Regions from separate parts of the Arthrobacter dokdonensis genome, predicted to be linked through region 4. Evidence: predicted binding sites of a transcription regulator. Region 4 holds the regulator's gene; each other region holds the start of a gene.
The links. The regulator LexA, encoded in region 4, represses DNA repair genes until DNA is damaged. The targets are predictions, from matches to a motif close to TCGAACANNTGTTCGA.
Positions count from the first base shown of each region.

Region 1: a site for LexA is predicted at 2,044-2,059, ahead of DMB86_RS14275 (HNH endonuclease signature motif containing protein). Genes of this name have one in related genera too.
Region 2: a site for LexA is predicted at 2,516-2,531, ahead of DMB86_RS12105 (DUF6504 family protein). Genes of this name have one in related genera too.
Region 3: a site for LexA is predicted at 3,490-3,505, ahead of DMB86_RS11835 (HNH endonuclease signature motif containing protein). Genes of this name have one in related genera too.

Region 1 covers NZ_CP029642.1:3,204,591-3,209,720, reverse strand. The annotation lists gene DMB86_RS14275 (HNH endonuclease signature motif containing protein) at 1-2,000, opposite strand, end outside; gene DMB86_RS14270 (DsrE family protein) at 2,321-2,677, shown strand; gene betT (choline BCCT transporter BetT) at 3,242-5,130, shown strand, end outside.
Region 2 covers NZ_CP029642.1:2,719,378-2,724,507, forward strand. The annotation lists gene DMB86_RS12100 (DNA polymerase III subunit alpha) at 1-2,114, opposite strand, end outside; gene DMB86_RS12105 (DUF6504 family protein) at 2,107-2,448, opposite strand; gene DMB86_RS12110 (GNAT family N-acetyltransferase) at 2,721-3,227, shown strand; gene DMB86_RS12115 (VOC family protein) at 3,252-3,683, shown strand; gene DMB86_RS12120 (LCP family protein) at 3,865-5,130, shown strand, end outside.
Region 3 covers NZ_CP029642.1:2,654,232-2,659,361, reverse strand. The annotation lists gene DMB86_RS11840 (primosomal protein N') at 1-1,494, shown strand, start outside; gene DMB86_RS11835 (HNH endonuclease signature motif containing protein) at 1,641-3,425, opposite strand; gene DMB86_RS11830 (glycosyltransferase family 4 protein) at 3,866-4,993, opposite strand; gene DMB86_RS11825 (alpha/beta fold hydrolase) at 4,990-5,130, opposite strand, start outside.
Region 4 covers NZ_CP029642.1:1,909,591-1,914,720, forward strand. The annotation lists gene hflX (GTPase HflX) at 1-809, shown strand, start outside; gene DMB86_RS08515 (ATP-dependent DNA helicase) at 802-2,871, shown strand; gene lexA (transcriptional repressor LexA) at 3,069-3,812, opposite strand; gene DMB86_RS08525 (LysM peptidoglycan-binding domain-containing protein) at 4,176-4,574, shown strand; gene DMB86_RS08530 (histidinol-phosphate transaminase) at 4,953-5,130, shown strand, end outside.

The DNA.
Region 1 (5,130 bases), 1.3 Mb from region 4:
GAGATGTTGGTCTCGCCGCCGTCGGCCCAGGGCACGATGTGGTGGGCGTCGGTGGTCATGGCTGTTCTTCGGCAGTGGGGGAAGGTGCAGCCCTTGTCGCGGGCGATGAGGATTTTGCGTTGTGCGGCGGTGAAGAGGCGTTGGGTGCGGCCGACGTTGAGGATGTCCTGGCCGTTGCCCAGGATCATGGTGGTCACGTCGGCGTCGCAGAGTTCTGTGGTGAAGAGGGCCAGGGGCTGGGGTCCGCTGTAGGGCAGGAAGGCGATGCCGCCGGGTTGTCCGCACCGGGTGCGGCGTTGGAGGTCGGTTTCGGTGGTGGAGATGAACAGTTGGGGTTTCAGGCCGCCGTTCATGGGCAGCCTGCCGGTGCGGGCGGCGAGCTTGATGCCGTCGATGGTGCCGTCGAGGAGTTTTTGGGCGCGGGTGCGCCTATCTGCCACGACGGGATTGGTGCAGGCGGGGTCGATCGGGTCCAGTTCGGGAAGTTCCTCATCGGAGCCGGGCTCGGGCACCTGGATGCCGTTGACCAGGTGTGGCCACGGCGCCGCGGTTTCATTGTCCGCGTTGGTTGCACCGCCGTCCGCGTTGGTTGCACCGCCGTCCGCGTTGGTTGCACCGCCGTCCGCGTTGGTTGCACTGCCGTCCGCGTTGGTTGCACTGCCGGTTGCACTGCCGGGTTCCTGGGCCCAGTCCGGGGCCGGGCCCTGGCCTGCCGGTGGCCACGGGGAGGCTGCGCCGCCCGGGTTTTCCCCGCCTTCGCCGCCGCATCCGTCCTGGGTGTCCTGGTCGTCCTGGTTGTCCTGGTTGTCTTGGGTGTCTTGGGTGTCCTGGACTTCAGGCTTTTCGCTGGGGGTGAGGAGGCCGTCCAGGAGCATTTGCCCGGGCATCACGTCATCCCCAGCCCGGGTGGATTCGAAGGTGCCGCCGTTGCCGGATGCGGGGTCCGCGCCGGGGTCGGTGTGTTGGCGGGGGTTGGCGGCGGATCCGATGCCTGCCATCCAGGTCTCGTATTGGGGCACGGTGGCCCAGCCTTCAAAGTGGACCAGGCCGCGGCGTGGCTGGCGGAAGGTGATGCCCTGTTTGGCCAGCAGTTCTCCCTCGGTGGGTTGCTGGCCGTCGGGATCGAGCACGTTCACCACCCGGAGTCCGACCCGGGCGAGGGAGTCGGGGTCCATGGCGCGGGCGTAGCCGGTCAGGGTTTCCTCGACCTCGCTGGCGGTCTGGGCGGGGATCCGGCCGCCGTCGGCGAGGTGGCGGGCTTCCTCGGTGTAGCGCGAAACGGTCAGTGCCCGCTCAAGGGAGAGTTCGCCGGCGAAGAAGGGTGCCGCTGCCACTGGTTGCGCGGCGGGGGTGGTGGCCAGGGTCAGTTCGTCGGTGGCGGGCAGGAACTTCCCGGCCAGGCGCAGCCGCCGCCCCGCTTCGCTGCGGCCCAGCTTCAGGCTGGTGCCGAAAAGGTCCGTGGGGAGCTTGACCCCGTCAAAGCGTCCCGCGCGCACCCGCCCGGCCAGGTCCCCGGCGGCCTGGACCTGCAAAGCGGCCAGGAAGGCGCCCAGGTGCTCCAGTTCCTGCGCCCAGGACACGGCCTGGGCGTCGCTGAGGGACCCCATGTCCATGCCCAGCGGGGCCGTGAGGCGCCGACCGTCAACCGGCGCGCACGCCCCGGGCGCCGCTGCGCCGGACCCGGGCCCGGAGGCCGGCCCGGCGGCCGGCCCGGCAGCGGGCGCGGCCACGTGCCCGGACCCGGACGCAGCGAAGGTGCCCGGGCCGGCTCCCGCAACGCCCGGGCCGGGGGTGGCCGGGTCGGCTCCCGCAACGCCCGGGCCGAAGGTGCCCGGGTCGGCTCCCGCAACGCCCGGGCCGCCGATGGCGGCCGTGGAAGCCGCCGCCGCGGAGCGGGTCAAGGCCTCGGCAAGGGCGATCAGCCGGCGGACATGCCCGCCGGCGTCCCTGCCGTCCTGTGTGGAACCGGGATTGCCCGGCCTCCCCGCCATTGCTTCCATACCCACAACACTAACGGGTGCCACTGACAAAAGTAATGATCATTAGAACATGTGTGCTATTTGGAGTGCAGCCCTGCCTGTGGAGGAAGCAACGCCACTGTCCCGGAGACGGCGGGAACATGCCGGATCACCGCAACCAGCCGGCTCAACCACGGCATGCGACCAGCCCACCCAACGGTTTCGAGGCTCATCATCTGAGGTCCGACGGCCCCGGCCACCGGTCTGCCAGCGCCCATGCGATCTGGACGAGTCTGCCGACGCGAGCGCCGGCGCGGTGGTCACGCTGGTATGGTCGAGTGGAGAAGCAGAAGGGCTCGACCATGGCTGAGAACACTGAGGCTCCGCAGGGCCTGCTCATGCACGCTTTTGGAAAGAGTGGCGAGGAGGTGGCGGGCGTGTTCCGCAGCGCCCTGAATGCCGCCGCCGGCCTGCCCGGCGCCGCGATTGAAATGGTCGTCCAGGGCCCGGCCGTCGCCGGACTGACGGCCGACGGCGGATTGGCCGCCCCCGTTGCCGCCGTCCTGGAACGCGGCGTGGCAGTCCTCGCCTGTGAAAACAGCATGAGGGCCGCGGCCGTGGGCAGCGGCAGTCTGCTGCCGGGAGTCACGCCGGTCCCGTCCGCCGTCGTCCATCTCGCCCGGCGGCAGTGGGATCGCTGGGCCTACGTCCGCCTGTAGCTGCCGCGGTTTCGTCAGGTTCAACCAGCCGACCGCCGCGTCGGGCCCGGAGGACCGCCCAGCCATCCTGCACCGGGCCTGGGTGCCCGAGCCTGCCGCGTTCGGCACGGCCCGGTGGCCTGGATCTGCCTGCCGAGAATGTCGATGGACCACGTGTTGGGGACGTTGCCGCCGGGACCGTGGACGATGGGGCCCGGCGGTCCGTTCACCCTGTCCGGCCCAAACATCCCCCCATCGCGGCGAACGACGGAAGACCAACGTACGGGCCACGTTCCCGGCGCCGAAGATCCCCTTGCCCAGGTAGAGACGGTCCCGCCGGCCCAGACACCGAGGAGGTGCGACGTCGGCCGGCTGGCTCCCAGGGGCCACTCGCCCCGGCCGCGGCGGCCAGTCCCGCCGCCTTGTGATCCTTCCCAAGGAAATACCAGAGCCATTCGGGTGTGGCTTACCATTGGCTACCTGAGGCCCGTGCGGCCAGGCGCGACATACGGAACTGATGTGAGGGAGAACTGATTGGCTGACGCAGACGACGCAAAACAGGGCAGGTATGATGCTCCCAAGGCGATGGTCGAGCGCAGCCGGTTCGGCGTGGAGGAGCGACGCAGGCCGCAGGAGACGGAAGAAAACCGTCCGCCCATTTCCAGCAGCGAGCTGAGCAGGGGTCCGGCCGAGCTCGCCGGTGCCGCCGAACTAGTCGAGGACCGCAAGCCGCGCGTCAACTGGCGCGTCTTCATCATCTCCGCCGCCATCATCCTTGCCTTTTCCGTCTGGGCCATGGTCATGCCCGCGCACGCCAAGGACACCATGCACTCGGTGGTCACCTGGATTGCCACGAACCTGGGCTGGTACTACGTCCTCACCATCACCCTCGTGGTCCTGTTCGTGCTCTGGGTCGCCTTCTCCAAGGAGGGCAGCGTCCGACTGGGCCCGGACCACTCACGTCCGCAGTACAACCTCTTCACGTGGGTGGCGATGCTCTTCGCCGCCGGCGTGGGCATCGACATGCTCTTTTACTCCGTTACGGGGCCCGTCACGCAGTACATGTCGCCGCCGTCGGGCACCGGCCAGACCGCCGCCTCGGCGCAGGACGCGGTCATCTGGACCATGTTCCACTACGGCATTGCCGGCTGGTCGATCTACGCACTGCTTGGCATGGCCATGGGGTACTTCGCCTTCCGCTGGGGCATGCCCCTGTCCATCCGCGCGGCACTCTACCCGCTGCTGGGCAAGCGGGTGCGCGGGGCCGCCGGGGACGTCATCGACATCTTCGCCCTGGTGGGTACCGTGTTCGGCGTGGCCACGTCGATGGGGATCGGGGTGGTCCTGCTCAACGTGGGCTTCGCCTGGCTGTTCGGCCTGCAGGAGGGGCTGGCGCTGCAGATCGCCCTGGTGGTGGTGGCCGTGATCATGACCGTGGCCGCGTGCACGTCCGGGGTGGACAAGGGCATCCGTGTGATTTCCGAGCTGAACCTGTGGGCGGCCGGGGCCATGATGCTGTACATCCTGGTCACCGGCAAGACCTCCTTCCTGCTCAACGCCATGGTGGAAAACATCGGCCGCTTCATTTTCACCCTTCCGGAGCGGACCCTGCAGACCTTCGCCTACGAATCCGGCGGGGCCGATTGGATGGCCGGCTGGACCTTGTTCTTCTGGGCCTTTTGGCTCGCCTGGGGGCCGTTCGTGGGTCTTTTCCTGGCGCGCATCTCCCGCGGCCGCACGCTGCGGGAGTTCGTCATCGCCGCCATCACGGCCCCGGTGCTCTGCGACTTTTTCATTGTCTCGATCTTCGGCAACAGTGCTCTCAGCGAGGTCCTGGGCGGCAACAAGGCCTTCGCCGAGGAGGCCATCAAGAGCCCCGAGCACGGCTGGTATTCGTTGCTGGAAATGTTCCCTGGCGCGCCGTTCCTGATCGGCCTGGCCACGCTGTCCGGACTGCTGTTCTACCTGACCAGCGCCAACTCCGGTGCCATGGTGATGAGCAACTTTTCCTCGTCCATCCCGGATCCTTCCGTCGACGGGGCGAAGTGGCTGCGCATCTTCTGGGCGCTGCTCACGGCCATCCTCACAGTGGCCATGCTGGTGGCCGGTGGCGTGGCAACCATGGAGTATGCCACGCTGATCTTCGCCCTGCCGGTGACCGTCATCGCCTACCTGGTCATGGCCTCCTTCTCCAAGGTGCTGCGCATGGAGCGCGCCGAGCGGGAGGGCCAGGTGATGCGCCGTCGTTCGGTGGCGGCCCATGGAGGGCAGGCGCCGGAGAAAACATGGCGCCAGCGGCTGGCGCGACTGCGCTCCTACCCGTCCAACAAGGCGGTTGCGCAGTTCGTGGACCGCGTTGTGCAGCCGGCGTTGGCGGACGTGGCCAACGAGTTCAAGCAGTTGGGTTACCACGCCGAGCTCGCCGCCACGCCCAACGCGGAGACCGGGATTGACGAGTACACGCTGGTGGTGAA
Region 2 (5,130 bases), 810 kb from region 4:
AAGCACCCCAGCGTGTGGGTGCTGCGGATCAGCTCAAAGGTGGGTTCGTCGTCGAGCGGGACGGCGTCAAGGTCGATGGTGCCGTCCTCCCCCACATAGGCCGGACCCTTCCCGCCGCCATCCACCGGGTGCCGCCCGGCCGCCACCACCTCCGCCTTGGACGGATGCAGCCGGACCACTTCCCGCACCGCATAGGCCATGGCGCTTTGCATGCGCACGCCCAGCACATCCAGCTTGAGCATGCCCATCGGGTCCATGTCGTGTTTGTCGAACTGGCTCATGGGCAGGCCCAGGCCGCTGGGTTGCACGGGAGTGCGGTCCAGCAGGGTCGCATCGCCCAGGATCACCCCACACGGGTGCATCGATATGTGCCGGGGCAGCCTGTCCAGCCGCTCGGTCAGGTCCACCAGCAGGTCCAGCTGCGTGCCCGCACCGGCCTGGTGGGCCTGTTCCACCCGGGCGGCAAAGTCCCGCAGCTCCGGTTTTTCCACCAGGGCTTCCCGGAAGGAGCCCGCCGAAAAGCGCCACAACTGCTTGGCAATGCCGTCCACGTCCTCCGGGTCCATCCCCAGCGCCAGGCCGGCATCGCGGACTGCGCCGCGCGCCCGGTAGCCGTTTTGCATGCTCATCAGCGTCACGCGCTGGGAACCGAATCGGTCAAAGATGCGACGGTAGACATTGTGCCGTTCGGCGCTTTCCACATCCAGGTCAATGTCCGGCAGGGTGGAGCGGTCGCGCGAAAGGAAGCGTTCAAAGAGAAGGTCGTTGGCAATGGGGTCCACCGCGCTGATGCCCAGCACGTAGTTCACCAGCGACGACGCGCCCGAACCGCGGGCGGCCCGGCGCACCCCCATGCCACGGATCATCTCGGAGACCTCGGCCACGGTCAGGAAGTAGGAGGCAAAGCCCAGCCCGTTGATGGTGTCCAACTCCACGGTGAGCCGGTCCCGGACGGTCATCAGCTTGTCCCCGTTAATGCCGGGGAAACGGAGGTTCAGCCCGGCCTCGGCCCGCTGCCGCAGTTCCGCGGCCGGGGACTGTCCCAGGCCGAGCACGCCCGCCTCGGGGGTGACCGGCTTCTTCCAGCCCAGGTCCGACGCCGGATCCAGCCGGCATTTGTCCGCCAACCGGTGCGTGTTGGCCCACAGCTGTGCCAATTCCGTTGCGCCGTAGCCGCCCTGGCCAACAATTTCCCGTCCCGCCCGGTGCATGTCCGCGCCGCTTTTCAACCAGCCCTGCCCGGTGGGCTGGAGTCCGGGCAGTTGTCCCAGGGGTGTGATGGCGCGGGCGGCGTCCAGCACATCCGCGGTGGGGGCGTCGTCCTCCGAGCAGTACCGCACGGCGTTGCCCAGCACCGCCGGGACGCCAAATTCCTCGGCCAGCTTGAGCATGCGCACCGCGAGGGGGGTGCTCAGGGGGCTGCCGGGTTCGCTGAAGTGGCTGACGACCTCAACGGCCAGTGCTCCGGCGGGCAGCGCGTGCGTCCAGGCTGAAAATCTGGTGCGGGGAGCCAGGTACCGCCGCCCGCCCATGGCCCGGGCCACGTCGGAGAAGGGGCCCACCAGGACAGTCAGTGCCACACCGCCGGTTTCCGGGTCCAGCACCCCGGCGGCCAGTTCCGCCAGGGTGACGCCCACGGGGCCCTGGGGGCGGGCATGGGCAGTGGAGATCAGCCGGCACAAGGCCGCGTAGCCCGCTCCGGGACGCAGTGCCTGGCCCCCGTGGGCCAGGATGGCGACCCGTCCAGCTTCGACGAGGGGAACCCGGACTCCGGCAGGGGCCGACGTCCGGCCTGAGGCGCCGGCGCCTGCAGCTGCGGTCCGGCCTGGGGCGCCTGCCCGCCCGTCCGCCTGTACAGTCCTTCCCGCCGATTCTCCCCTTCCCGCCGAATCTCCGGGTTCCAGGATGGCCAGGTCCACGCCGAGGATGGGGTCGATCCCGGCTGCCATGCAGGCCTTGACGTGCTTGATGGCACCGTAGAGCCCATCCCGGTCGGTGCTGGCCAGGGCGTCGGCGCCGTCGGCCGCCGCAGCCTCCACCAGGTCCTCGGGCCACGAAACGCCGTAGTGGGCGCTGTAGGCGCTGGCCACATGCAAATGCACGAACTTAGGCACCAGGGTCCAGCTCTTCCACCGATTCGCTTAACGCGTCATGAACTTTAATGACCCGCCACCGGCCTGCGGGCAGGTACCTCACCAGGTCGAGGGTCAACAGGGGGGCATCGCCGGAAGCCTCGTCGCGGCGCACCTGGACCCGCCAGATTTCCCTGTCCACCAGGCCCACTCCCGCCCCTGGCGCGGCGCGGGTTTCCTCGTCCCACCAGTTGCGCCGGCGGTACCACCGGACGGGTTCGGCTGCGAGCGTGTAGCGGCTGCCGCGCCATGACAGATGCAGCGGCTGTCCACCGGTGCTCTCCTTCACCCCTATGCTGTCGCTGAATGTGCCCATGCGTGTCCGCCACCTCCGCCTGCCGCACCACGCGCCATGCAATATGTACACGGCGCTCATTGTTCACTAGAAAATATATTCTAATGAAATTAGTGTACGCTCACTTCACGCGGCAAGAAAGCCGCCCATTGGGAAGAATTCCACGCCGAACGGGCATTTACCCGGCCGGTCGGACGTTAAGCAATTACCCTGCCACGGCACCGGCGTCAGGATGCATCAGGCCTTCGACGCAGTTCGAGCTGCTGGCGCCTCAACGATTTAAGGAGCGCCCCATGACAGACATGGTCACCCTCATCGCCAGGACAACGCCGCTTGAACGTGAACTCAAAACCACGTCGCGGACAGTGGAAGAATCCGATCTTCCCCGTCTGGGCGAGCTCTACTTCACCGCCTACGACCCTGGCATCGCCGGTGAAACGCTGCAGGTCGCCGTGGACAGCATGCGCGCCTCCCTGGCCGGCAAGTACGGGCAGTTCCTGCCCAAGGCCTCCCACGTGGCCTTGGACGAAAACGACAAGATCGTGGCCGCCGTGCTCGTGGTGGAACGGGCCCTTGGACCGGAGACACCGGAGACCCCGTTCATCATTGAACTCATCACCGACCGCAGCCACCGCCGGCAGGGCCTGGCCGAGGACCTGGTCCTGGCCACCATGGACACGCTGTTCAACGAGGGCAAGGAAGAAGTGGCGCTGCGCGTTGAGGAAAGCAACTCCGCGGCCCTGGCCCTCTACCTCTCCCTCGACTTCCGCCGGTGGACCCCGGACGACGACGAAGATTAGGACGAGGACCAGGCCGCCGGAACGGTGCAGCAACAGCTGAACTTCATCACCCTGGGGGTCCGCGATGTTGCGCGCTCCCGCAGTTTTTATGTTGACGGGCTGGGATGGACACCGCGGCTGGAGGTGCCTGCCGAGGTCATCTTCCTCCAGGTCAACCACGGTCTGGTCCTTTCGCTGTGGAGCCGTGCACAAATGGCCGCGGAGCTGGGCGTTTCCGAGGACAAACTCCAGGCCGGCACCTCTCCGCTCACCCTGAGTCACAACGTGGGCAGCCCCGGAGAGGTCGACGCCGTGGTGCGCCAGGCGCGGGAGGCCGGGGCCGACGTCGTCCATCCGCCCAGGCAGCAGGCCTGGGGCGGGTACAGCGGCTACTTTGCCGATCCCGACGGCTTCCGCTGGGAAGTGGCCTTCAACCCCACCTGGGCCGTGGACGACGCCGGCAACGTCACCGTTTGAGCGAGCCGGCCTGCGTGCCCTGGGCATGCCGGCCGGCTGGGAATCATCTGGGACTTCCCGGTAAATTGCGCCGTTTCCGCCGGTACCGGCGCGGTGCCGTGTGACGATGGGAGGCAGGTGCCCGGCGCAGCGGCGGGCCAACGATCCGCCCGGCTTGGGGCGCGCAGCAAGGAGCAAACCCATGAGCCTGTATGACCAGTTGATTCTCCGCGACCGGCGGAGGGTGCGCCGGCGCCGCACAACCTTCGCGTTGCTGGCGGTGGTGGTGGCCGCCGTCCTGGTGGCCGTTGGCCTGGTGGTGGCCACCGTGGTTCAGGCCAACAACAACGTCATGCGCTCCGATGCGCTCAACGGGGCGCAGTCGGTGCCGAAACTGACCAAGGACACCAATATTTTGGTCATGGGGCTGGATTCGCGCGTCGACGAGAAGGGCCAGCCGCTCTCCGCCGCCGTGTACAGCGCCCTTGATGCCGGGAACCAATCGACCGGCGGCTACAACGCCAACGTGCTCATGCTGGTCCACATCCCGGCCGACGGGTCCAAGGCCACGGCCATGTCCATTCCCCGGGACGACTACGTCCAGCTTGCGGGCATTCCCGGCCAGCCCCTCGACGCCAAGATCAAGGAAGCCTACGGCTACGGTCTCGCGGCCAAGCAGACGGCTTTGCTCGCCGCCGGCAAGCCGAACGACCAGGCGACCTACCAGCAGGCCCGGGAGGCCGGACGCAAGGCAGAGATCGCCACCGTCTCGAAGTTCCTCGGCAGCGTCCACATCGACCATTTTGTCGAGGTCACCATGGCCGGTTTCTACGAGGTGGCCCAGGCCGTGGCGCCCATCACCGTCTGCGTCAACCAGGCCACGCAGGACACCTACTCGGGCGCCAACTTCGTCAAGGGCGTGCAGAAAATCAACGCCAAGCAGGCCATGGCCTTCGTCCGCCAGCGCAGGGACACCACCAACCCCAGCTACAGCTTCAGCGATTTGGACCGGGAACGTCGACAGCAGGCTTTCATCGTTTCCGTCATCCACCAGCTCAAGCAGGCGGGAACATTTACGGACATCCCCAAAATGCAGCAGGTGCTCACCGCCGTCAGCAGCAACATTGTGGTGGACTCCGGGCTGAACCTGCTGGACATGGCCCAGCAGGCCGGATCCATCACCTCCGGCAACATTTCCTTCACCACGTTGCCCATCACCGGATTTGGCACGTCCCCTGCCGGCGAGTCGATCAACACCGTGGACGTGGCCCAGGTCCAGGCGGCCGTCAAGGAACTGCTGGCGCCCAAGGCCCCGGCCAAGAAGCCTGCCACGGCACCCCCGGCGGCGGGGGCGCCCGCTGCTTCCGGTACGGCTTCTTCCGGTGCTTCCGGCACGGGAAGTGCGCCGGGGAGCGGGTCTTCCGCAGGCCCCTCCCCGGCATCCGCCACCAAGGCGCCGGCCAAAACG
Region 3 (5,130 bases), 740 kb from region 4:
TCCTGGCACCACCAGATGGCGCAGGCGGCGGCTTACTGCCAGTTGTCGGGGCGGGGGGCCATTGCGGTCGTCCCGGACCTTCGCGACCTTGAACTGCTGGAAGCCGCCTTTGCCGCCGTCCTGCCAGAGGGCAGCTACGTAAAACTGACGGCCGACGACGGCCCCACCCTGCGCTACGACAACTTCCTGCGCGTGCTCAGCGGCGAGGTGAAGATCGTGATCGGGACCCGCTCGGCTGCCTATGCCCCGGTGCAGGACCTGGGGCTGGTGTGCTGCTGGGACGACGGCAACGAACTCCACATTGAACGGCGTGCCCCGTACCAGCACAGCCGGGACGTCCTGCTGCTGCGCTCCGAAATTGAAGGGACCGCTGTGCTCATGGCCGGGCACAGCCGCAGCACCGAATCGCAGCGGCTCGTGGCCACCGGCTGGGCCCAGCCGCTCGTGGCCGGGCGGTCCGTGGCACGGACGGCCACGGCACGCGTCATCAGCACGGCGGACAGCTTCGAACAGGAACGGGACCCCCTCGCGTCGCGGGCCCGGCTGCCCCACCGTGCCTGGGAAACTGCCCGGGCCGCCCTACCGCACGGTCCCGTGCTGGTCCAGGTGGCCCGCACGGGCTACGCTCCCGCCCTGGCCTGCCAGCGCTGCCGGGAGGTGGCCCGCTGCACGGAATGCACCGGCCCGCTCATGCAGGCCCGCGCCCATGGCACCGCCGCCGTGCTGGTCACCTGCCGGTGGTGCGGCCGTGCCGAAACCAATTTCAGCTGCCCCACGTGTGGACACCGGTCCCTGCGCGCCCTGGCCGTCGGCGCGTCGCGGACGGCCGAGGAACTGGGCCGGGCCTTCCCGTCCGCAACGGTGATCTCGTCCTCCGGCGACCACATTAAGACTGTTGTCCCGGACCGTCCGGCCATTGTGGTCGCCACGGTGGGGGCCGAACCCGTGGCGCCGCGCGGCTACGCCGCAGCGCTGCTTCTGGACGGCGACTCCCTGCTGCGGCGCGAGTCGCTGCGTTCCGGCGAAGACACGCTGCGCCGGTGGATGAACGCGGCGGCCCTGGTCCGGCCGGCCCGGGACGGCGGCGTCGTGGTGGTGACCGCCGAGGAGTCCGTTGAGGTGCAGGCGCTGGTCCGCTGGGACCCTGCCGGATATGCCGAGCGCGAGTTTCTGCTGCGCCACGAACTCGGCCTGCCGCCGGCCGTCCGTGTCGCTTCCCTGACGGGGACGGAGCAGGATGTCGCCGCATTCGCCGCTGGACTCCACCTGCCGGAGGCAGTGCGCGTCATCGGCCCGGCGCCCCTCGCGGCGTCGTACGCCTCCAGTCCGGGCACAGACACGGACGACGCCCCCGATTACCGCACCCTGCTGTTCTTTCCCTATTCCATGGCCGCCGCCGTCACCGGCGCCATGCGTTCCCTCAAGGCATCCAATGCCGCCCGCCGCATCGGCTCGCCGGTGCAGGTGCGTTGCGACGGCGTCGACGTCATTTAGCCGGTTCCCCCCTTCGCACTGAGCTACCGTGGAAGGTCCGGTCTGTGCAGTCGGCGTGAACTGCGGCGGGCGCGTGGCGGCCCGGCGGCCTTGGGCGCGGGGGAGTGGTGCCGTCCACGTCCTGCAGTCCGTGGAACCGGGCATGGTCAGCCGTGGCCGCGCAGCTCCTCGATGGCTTGGATCATGGTCGGGGCCGGAATGATCGGCGGAGCGGTGGCCGTTGCGTCCGGCGGATAGAGGTAGCCGGCAGGGGAGATCCAGCCTGGTTTCTCATCCGGGGCGTTCGTTGCTGTGGGTGTCCACCCCCGCAGGATTCCTGACTCCCGTCCCGGCGCGCGATCACGGCGGTACCGGGCTTCCCGTGGCATTCTGGTCCCGTCCCGGGACTTGCCGTCCTTGAAATGCTTGAGCCGGTGATGGACACCACATTCATTCTTGAGGTTTTCAGGAACTGACGTTCCACCATCTTCCCAGGCGAGGACATGGTCGAGCTCGGTGTCGTCAGTCACCGTGTTGCAGCCGGGGAAAACGCAGGTGCCGTCCCGTGCGCGCAGCAGTGCCCTGAGGGCGCCGGTGACCCTGTATTGGGTTGGATCCATGGACAAGTACTGGTTCGTGAACGGGTCCACCATGATCCGGTACAACGTAGGACACTCCGCGGCCAATTCCCGGGCCATTTCCGGCGGGATTGGCCCGTATCCTTCAAGCTCCGCGGGGTCGGTGGAGCGGCCGAGCAACGTCAGGAGGGGCACGGTGACCAAAACCTGGGCACGGGGCCGCGGGATGCCTGCGAATGGCCGACCGGATCCCGGACCGTCGTCGGCTGGCGGTTCGCCGTCGATGTCCTTGCCAGGGCTAGTGCGCGGCTTACGCCCTGTGCCTGGGTCGGGGACCGCCCCGGCTGACCATTCAGCTTCCGGTTCGTTGTCAATTGCCGGGGCCCGGTCCGATTCCGGGGCTTCGTTCCTTTCGGGAACGGCGGTGCCGGTTGCGAGCAGCCATTCCGCGAGCACGTCCACGCGCAGTTGTGTCAGCGTTCGGTGTTCGGCCGGTCCCTGCAGGGTACGGGCCGTGCGGGTGGCCTGGTTCCAGATCCCTTGTGCGGAGTCGGCGGGCAGGAACATGGAGAGCCACGACATGCCGTCCCTGTCCGGCATCAGGACCAGTTTCCGGTCCCCCAATGCCTTTGCGTGCCGCTGGGCAATGCTCTCGGGGTGGGCTCGTTCCCTGAGCCGCCGGGCCTGGAGCTGGAATTTTGCGGTGGTCATCCCCGGCGCCAGCTCCAGCAGCTGGTGTTCGAAGCCGTCGAGCGAATCGGCCGAAAGGGCCGGCCCGCCCGTCGGGTCCTTGAGGTCCTCAAGTGTTTCAAGCTGGTCCAGGGCCACCACCGCGTTGCGCCACGAGATGGATCCGCTGGACAGTGCCTCCAAGGTGTCCGGGTGCTCCCGGACCAGCGCGACGCTTTGGCCCTTCAGCTCCCCGCCCGTGCGTATGGGGAGCGCCAGCGCGGCGCACAGCTCTGCCGTGGTGGAAATCGCCAGGACCTCCTGTTGCCACGGTTCAAGTTGGGCGGCAATGCCAAGCCGCGTGGAGGCCGTGTCGAGCCGTTCAATCACTCGCGCCTTCAGGGCAGCCAGCCCTGATTCAGCCAGCGCGAGGCTGCGCAGCGCCGCGACGGCGCATAGGTATTCAGCCTCTGCCAGCGTCTCCATGGAATCAATGTCCAGATCCGCGGAGGAGGTTTCGGGGTGCGGCTTGCCGGCCAGCTTCCGGGCCGCCGCGAACGGGTCAGGTGTGGGCTGGTCGTGCGGGGCCGGGGATGGTGGCTCGTCTACTTGATAGGCGGCGACGATTCCAGGGGCAGGCGACCAAAACCCGGCGGCACGCTGGCGGCCGCCGCTGTGAGTTGCATCTGGCTGGAAGTTCTCCATGCCTCCATTCCATCACATAGAGTAGAATATGTAAACCTCAGAAATCAAATAGGCTTTAGTCTACCCAAATATCAATTCGAATCGTGACGACATGGGATGCGCCCTGGGGGGCATCATGGCGAGCACATCCGGACCAACGGAAGCGCGATCGATGGGGTCTGTTGTCGAGTACGACAACGAAAACTTAGGAACCAACGTGGCGCCCACCGGTTCCGGCGCGGAGCACCCCGCGGCAACGCGCGGGACGGGTTCACCCGGCGCCGTGGCGAAAGCCGTGCGGGCCACGCGGCCGCGCGGGCCATGCAGCCGCGCGGGCAACGGACAAGTGGGGTTGGGCCGAGAGCGCGTCCACCACCGTTCCGACCATGGCTGGGTCCGGCTGGTTCCAGCCGGGCATCAGCCGAGGCGCACCGGAAACCACCCGGGGCGGGCGCACCGCTTCAGCCCTGTCCGCGCAGTTCCTCCACGATTGCCAGCAGCTCCCGGGCCGAATCGTCCCAGCTGAACGTTGACGCCTGGGCCACCGACGCCGTCGAACTGGCCGCCCAGGCGTCGTGGTCGTCCAGGGCCCGCACGGCGGCGGCGAAGGCGATGGGGGAGTCGGCGGGGACATAGTGCGCCGCCGAGCCGCCCACCTCGCGGAAGATGTCGGTGTCCGCCACCACCACGGGCGTGCCCAGGGCCATCGCCTCCACGAGTGGCAGGCCGTAGCCTTCGGCCTTGGACAGGGTGACCAGGGCGGTGCTGCGCAGCAGCAGCTCGTCATATTCGGCATCGGTGACCCCGTTGTGGAACACCACCTTCGCCCCCGCGGGAATAAGCGACTCCAGCTTGGCCCGGCGTTCGGCGGTGATCCGGCTGAGCAGGTGCAGCGTGAAGTCCGGCAGCCGGGCCATCCCGGCAATAAGCGTCTCAACGTTTTTGTACGGCATGAATGAGCCCATGTACGCCAGCGACTTTTCCGGCGCCACCGCGGGGTCGCGGGGGACGCGGCCGCCCTGCGGGGCGTTGCCCACAATCCGGATCGGCTTGCGCGTCAACCGGAATTTGTTCATCAGCCCCAGCGTGGTGTGGCTGATCGTCGCGACGGTGTCCGCACGGTTCAGCAGCAGGCGCTGCGGCCAGTACGCCTTGTGGTACAGCCGCCACAATACGCGCACGGGTGCCGGCAGGAAGCCGGGCGGGGCCGGGTGCTCGTAGTAGATGAGGTCGTGCAGGGTCAGGACCAGCGGGTACTTCCGGCCCCAGGTGCCCATGGTCTGCATGGGGCAGAACACCACGTCCGCGCCCAGCTTGTTCACGTGGCGGGACACGAACAGTTCCAGCGGGGACAGGGGTGAATTGACCTTGACCCACGGCAGCTTGGGCAGCAGGGCCAGTTGGCGTTCGTCGTGGATGAGCATGGTGACGTCGGCATAGGGGGCGACGGCGGCCATGAGGCTTGCGCCGTAACGGCTGATCCCGTCGTGGTGGTCCATCCGGGTGAACCGGGCATCCATGACGATCCGGGGCCGGCCGCCGCCGGACGGGCCGCCGTCGGACGTGGCGGGGCTGCTACTGGGGGTCATGGGGCGGGATGCCTTTCCAGGAAGTTGAGGATGGCTGCGGCAGCCGGCCCTGGCGTTTCGTAGTGGATCAGGTGGCCCACGTCGCTGATGACCACCAGCTCGCCATCCGGCAGCAGGTCCATGAGCTTGTGCTGGTT
Region 4 (5,130 bases):
GATCCCGCGGTCCCGGTGAAACCAAGATGGAACTGGACCGGCGCAAGATTCGCACGCGCATGGCCAAGCTGCGCCGGGAAATCGCCGCCATGAAGCCGGCGCGGGAAACCAAGCGGGCCAACCGCAAGCGCAACGCCGTACCGTCCGTGGCCATCGCCGGCTACACGAACGCCGGAAAGTCCTCGCTGCTCAACCGGCTCACCGACGCCGGCGTGCTGGTGGAAAACGCCCTGTTCGCCACCCTCGATCCCACGGTGAGAAAGACCGAAACGGCCGACGGCCTCGGCTACACCCTCGTGGACACGGTGGGTTTTGTCCGCTCACTGCCCACGCAGCTGGTGGAAGCATTCCGGTCCACCCTGGAAGAGGTGGCCGATTCCGACCTCATCCTGCACATCGTGGACGCCTCCCACCCGGACCCGGAAGGCCAGATTGCGGCCGTCCGCTCCGTGTTTGCCGAGGTCGGCGCCCTGAAGATCGCGGAAATCATCGTCCTGAACAAGGCGGACATCGCCGATCCCTTCGTGGTGGAACGCCTGCGCCAGCGCGAGCCGCGCACGGTAGTGGTCTCGGCACGCACCGGGCAGGGGATCGATGACCTCCTGGCTGCCATCAGTGAGGCCATACCGCGGCCGGGCGTGGCCCTGACGCTGCTCATTCCCTACGACCGCGGCGATGTACTGAACCGCCTCCACCGCAGTGACGCCGAGATCATCAGCGTCGAACACGGCGAGGAAGGGACGGTTGCCAAGGTCATGGTCCGCGAGGACCTGGCCAGCGAGGTGGAGCCGTTTGTCCAGCATGAGTGAGGCCGCCACCACGGCTGACGCGGACATCGACGCTGAAAGCCCGGAGGCGCTGACCGCCCAGGCGCTGGAACTGCTGGACAGCGCCGTGGCAGCCATGGGCGGCCAGCGCCGCGACGGCCAGCACGAGATGGTCCGACGCGTGGTGGAAGCCATTGAAAGCGGTGACCACCTGCTGGTGCAGGCAGGCACCGGAACGGGCAAGTCGCTGGCCTACCTGATCCCGTTGATCGTGCATTCCCTGACCAGCGACAAACCGTCCGTGGTGGCCACGGCCACATTGGCCCTGCAGGCCCAGATCGTGGGCCGTGACGTGCCACGGCTGCTGGCAGCGCTCGAGCCGCTGCTGCCGCGGCCCATCGACGTCGCCTTGGTCAAGGGGCGCAGCAACTACGTGTGCAAGCATAAGCTTGGCGGCGGTTTCCCCTCCGAGGACTCCTCTGAGGGCGCCCTGTTCAGCCTGGGCGAAGACGCCACCGTGGTGCACCTGCCCGGCGCCAAGTCGGGCCCGTCCTCACCGTTGGGCCGGGAAGTGGTCCGGCTGCGCGAATGGGCCGAGGACACCCCAACGGGTGACCGCGACGAACTCATGCCCGGCGTCACCGACAAGGCCTGGCGCCAGGTCTCGGTCACCTCGATGGAGTGCCTGGGTGCACAGAAATGCCCCCTTGCGGAAGTCTGCTTCTCCGAACTGGCCCGGGCCAAGGGCGCCGAGGCGGACATCGTGGTGACCAATCACGCCATGTTGGCCATCAGCGCCTTTGAAGGCATTGCGGTGCTGCCCGACTACGATGTCGTGGTGGTGGACGAGGCCCACGAGCTCCAGGACCGCGTCACCGGGGCCGTCACCGGCCAGCTGTCCGTGCAGATGGTCCAGGCCGCGGCATCAAGCACACGCAAGCACACCGGCGTCTCGGTGGAGGCGCTCCACGCCGCCGCGACGGCCCTGGACATGGCCTTTTCCGGCACGCCCAGCGGGCTGCTGCCCAACGGGCTCAATGAGGAACACACCGCCGCCATCGAACAGTTGCGCGACGCCGCACGCGTGGCACTCTCCGACTCCAAGCCGGACGGCAATGCAGCGGCGGACGGTGGCCGGTCCATTGCCAGGTCGCGGTTGAACCTGATCTTTGACCTGTGCGAACGGCTGCTCACCGCCCGGGATGCCCGCGAAGTGGTGTGGACCGCCCGGACCGGAACATTTGCCCCGGGCAAGGGCTACCAAAAGGCCGACGACAGCGAACCTCCCGTCATCAACATTGCCCCGCTCAGCGTGGCAGGCAAACTCCGTGAGGGCCTCTTTTCCGACCATACAGTGGTGCTCACCTCCGCCACCCTGGCCATCGGCGAGTCGTTCCAGGCCACGGCCGGCGGCCTTGGCCTGCTGGGTGCGAACGCACCGGCCTGGACGGGAGCCGACGTCGGCTCACCGTTTGACTACCCCAAACAGGGCATGTTGTACGTGGCGGCTCACCTGGCCAAGCCGGGCTTCGGCAATTCTCCCGAACAGCTGGCCGAGTTGGAGGCGCTCATCACTGCCGCCGGCGGCGGTACCTTGGCGCTCTTCTCCTCCCGGAGGGCGGCGGAGGACGCCGCGGAAAAGCTGCGCAAAAAGCTCAAGGTCAGGATCCTGTGCCAAGGGGATTCGTCCATGGCCGGGCTCATCAAGGAGTTTTCCGACGAGCCGGACACGTGCCTGTTTGGCACCATGTCCTTGTGGCAGGGAGTGGACGTCCAAGGCGCTTCCTGCCGGCTGGTGGTCATCGACCGGATCCCGTTCCCGCGTCCGGACGACCCCCTCGTGACAGCACGTGCGCGGGCCGTGGCCCAAAGCGGCGGGGACGGGTTCATCGCCATTTCCGCAACGCATGCCGCCATCCGGCTGGCACAGGGCGTGGGCCGGCTGATCCGTTCCAGCAGCGACCGCGGCGTGGTGGCGGTCCTCGATTCCCGTCTGGCAAACGCCGGCTACGGCGGCTTTCTGCGTGCCGCCCTGCCGCCGTTCTGGTCCACCAAGGACCGCTCCGTGGCCCTCGCGGCGCTCCAAAGGCTGTCCGGGAAGTAGCCGCTTCGCCGTTTGCGGCGCCGGCCCGACATTTTTCCGTCGGCTATCCGACGCGTCGGCCGCGGGCGGCCTTTGGCGTCTCCATTACGCCTCCTACAAAAAATGCCGGCTCCGCCGCTTCGGTTCGCGCACGTCAACAACACGGAAGCGCCCCCGGCCTGGTTGCCGGGGGCGCTGCTGGGTCCCGCGGGGAACGTCTACAGGCTGCGGAGGACGGAGACGACCTTGCCCATGACCGTGGCCTCGTCACCGAGGATGGGCTCGTATCGCGTGTTCTGTGGCAGCAGCCACGTGTGTCCGTCGCGCTGGCGGAAGGTCTTGACCGTTGCTTCGTCCTCCAGCAGGGCGGCGACAATGTCACCGTTGTTGGCCGAGTTCTGCCGGCGGACAACCACCCAGTCTCCGTCGCAGATTGCGGCGTCAATCATGGAATCGCCGGCCACCTTGAGCATGAACAGCTCACCGCTGCCCACAATCTGGCGCGGGAGGGGCATGATGTCGTCAACCACCTGGTCCGCGAGGATGGGCCCGCCCGCTGCGATCCGGCCCACAAGCGGGACAAAGGCAGTGTCCGAGGAACTGCTCAGCTGGGCAAAGTTCAGGCCATTGGAACTGCGGACCTGTTCCGGCTCGTTGACGCCTTCGATGGCCACGACGCCGTTGTCGATGACCAGGGGGATGAGCACTTCCATGGCGCGCGGGCGCTTGGGGTCGCGGCGCAGGTAGCCGTGGCGTTCGAGCTGTGTGAGCTGGTGGGTGACGCTGGAGAGACTTGCCAGTCCCACGTCGTCGCCAATCTCCCTCATGGACGGCGGATATCCCTTGTCGGCGATGGAGCGTTGGATGCATTCCAGAATCTTCTTCTGCCGCACCGTCAGCCCTTTCATGCCGGCCCGGCTGGGAGCCTGCGGGATTCGATGCGGAGGTTCGGGTAGTGCCATGTTCCTTCGATCCTTTCTGCGGATGCAGCCAATAATGTCGGTGCCTGCTCTGGGTCGGTGCCGCCCGGTGCCGCTCGGTGCAACTCCGGGCCCGCTCAATGTCAGTGCCTGCTGGTGGACTGCTCCTGTTGGCTCCTGTTGGCGCATCCTGTACCTCAAGATTAAGCCCGCGATGGACGAATTTCAAACATTTGTTCTATCGAGTCTTGGCAGGAGTCGTTAATAGATGCTAAAACTGATACTACGAAGATAGAACATATGTTCTATCGAACGAACAGCGTATGGAAGTCCGGTCGCCAGAAGCTTTTGCGGTTCCCCCTGGGACCACAGGTGACAGGCCCCTGGCGCGAAAGGAACAAAGTCATGAGTGCATTGGTGATTTCCCATGCAAGCCCCGTCGGAGCGGCGGCCTTCCAGGCGCCCGCAACCATGCCGCTGCGGCTGACGCGCCGCGGCCGCATGCTGCTGCTGGGGCTTCCTGCCCTGGCGGTCACAGCCGTCCTGGCGTTTGCTCTGTTGGCGTTCGTGCTGGGCTCCCTGGCCAGCCCCGCGAATGCGGCCACCAAGGACAGTGCCGCGGGCCTGGCCGCGTCCACCGTACCCGTCACTGTGCTCCAGGGCGACAGCCTGTGGTCCATCGCGGCGGCCGCTGACTCCACCCGTGACGTCCGTGACGTCGTGGCCGACATTGTGACCCTGAACGAACTAGGCAGCGGCGTCCTCCAGGCCGGACAGCGCCTGTACGTGCCGCTGGGCAAATAGTCCCCAGCCGCTCCCACTGCTCGCAGGCTCCCAGCGGGTCCCTCGCGGCTGTGGGCCCACCACCCGCTCCCACTGCTCGCAGGCTCCCAGCGGGTCCCTCGCGGCTGTGGGCCCACCACCCGCTCCCACTGCTCGCAGGCTCCCAGCGGGTCCCTCGCGGCTGTGGGCCCACCACCCGCTCCCACTGCTCGCAGGCTCCCAGCGGGTCCCTCGCGGCTGTGGGCCCACCACCCGCTCCCACTGCTCGCAGGCTCCCAGCGGGTCCCTCGCGGCTGTGGGCCCACCACCCGCTCCCTGCGGGGCGTGATGGGTACAGGTCGGGGGGGCATGGGACGTCACAAGTTCTCTTCCCACGGCCCTGCCACTTAAACTGGAAGCATGGACCAGTTTGAACGCCTCAGCCAGTTGCCGCTTCGCGACGATTTGCGCGGCCAGCATCCCTATGGCGCCCCGCAGCTGGACGTTCCCATCCTCCTCAACGTCAATGAGAACACCTTCGGCGTTCCGCTGGATGCCAAGGAAGCCATCCTCAAGGCCGTTGCGGATGAACTGGACG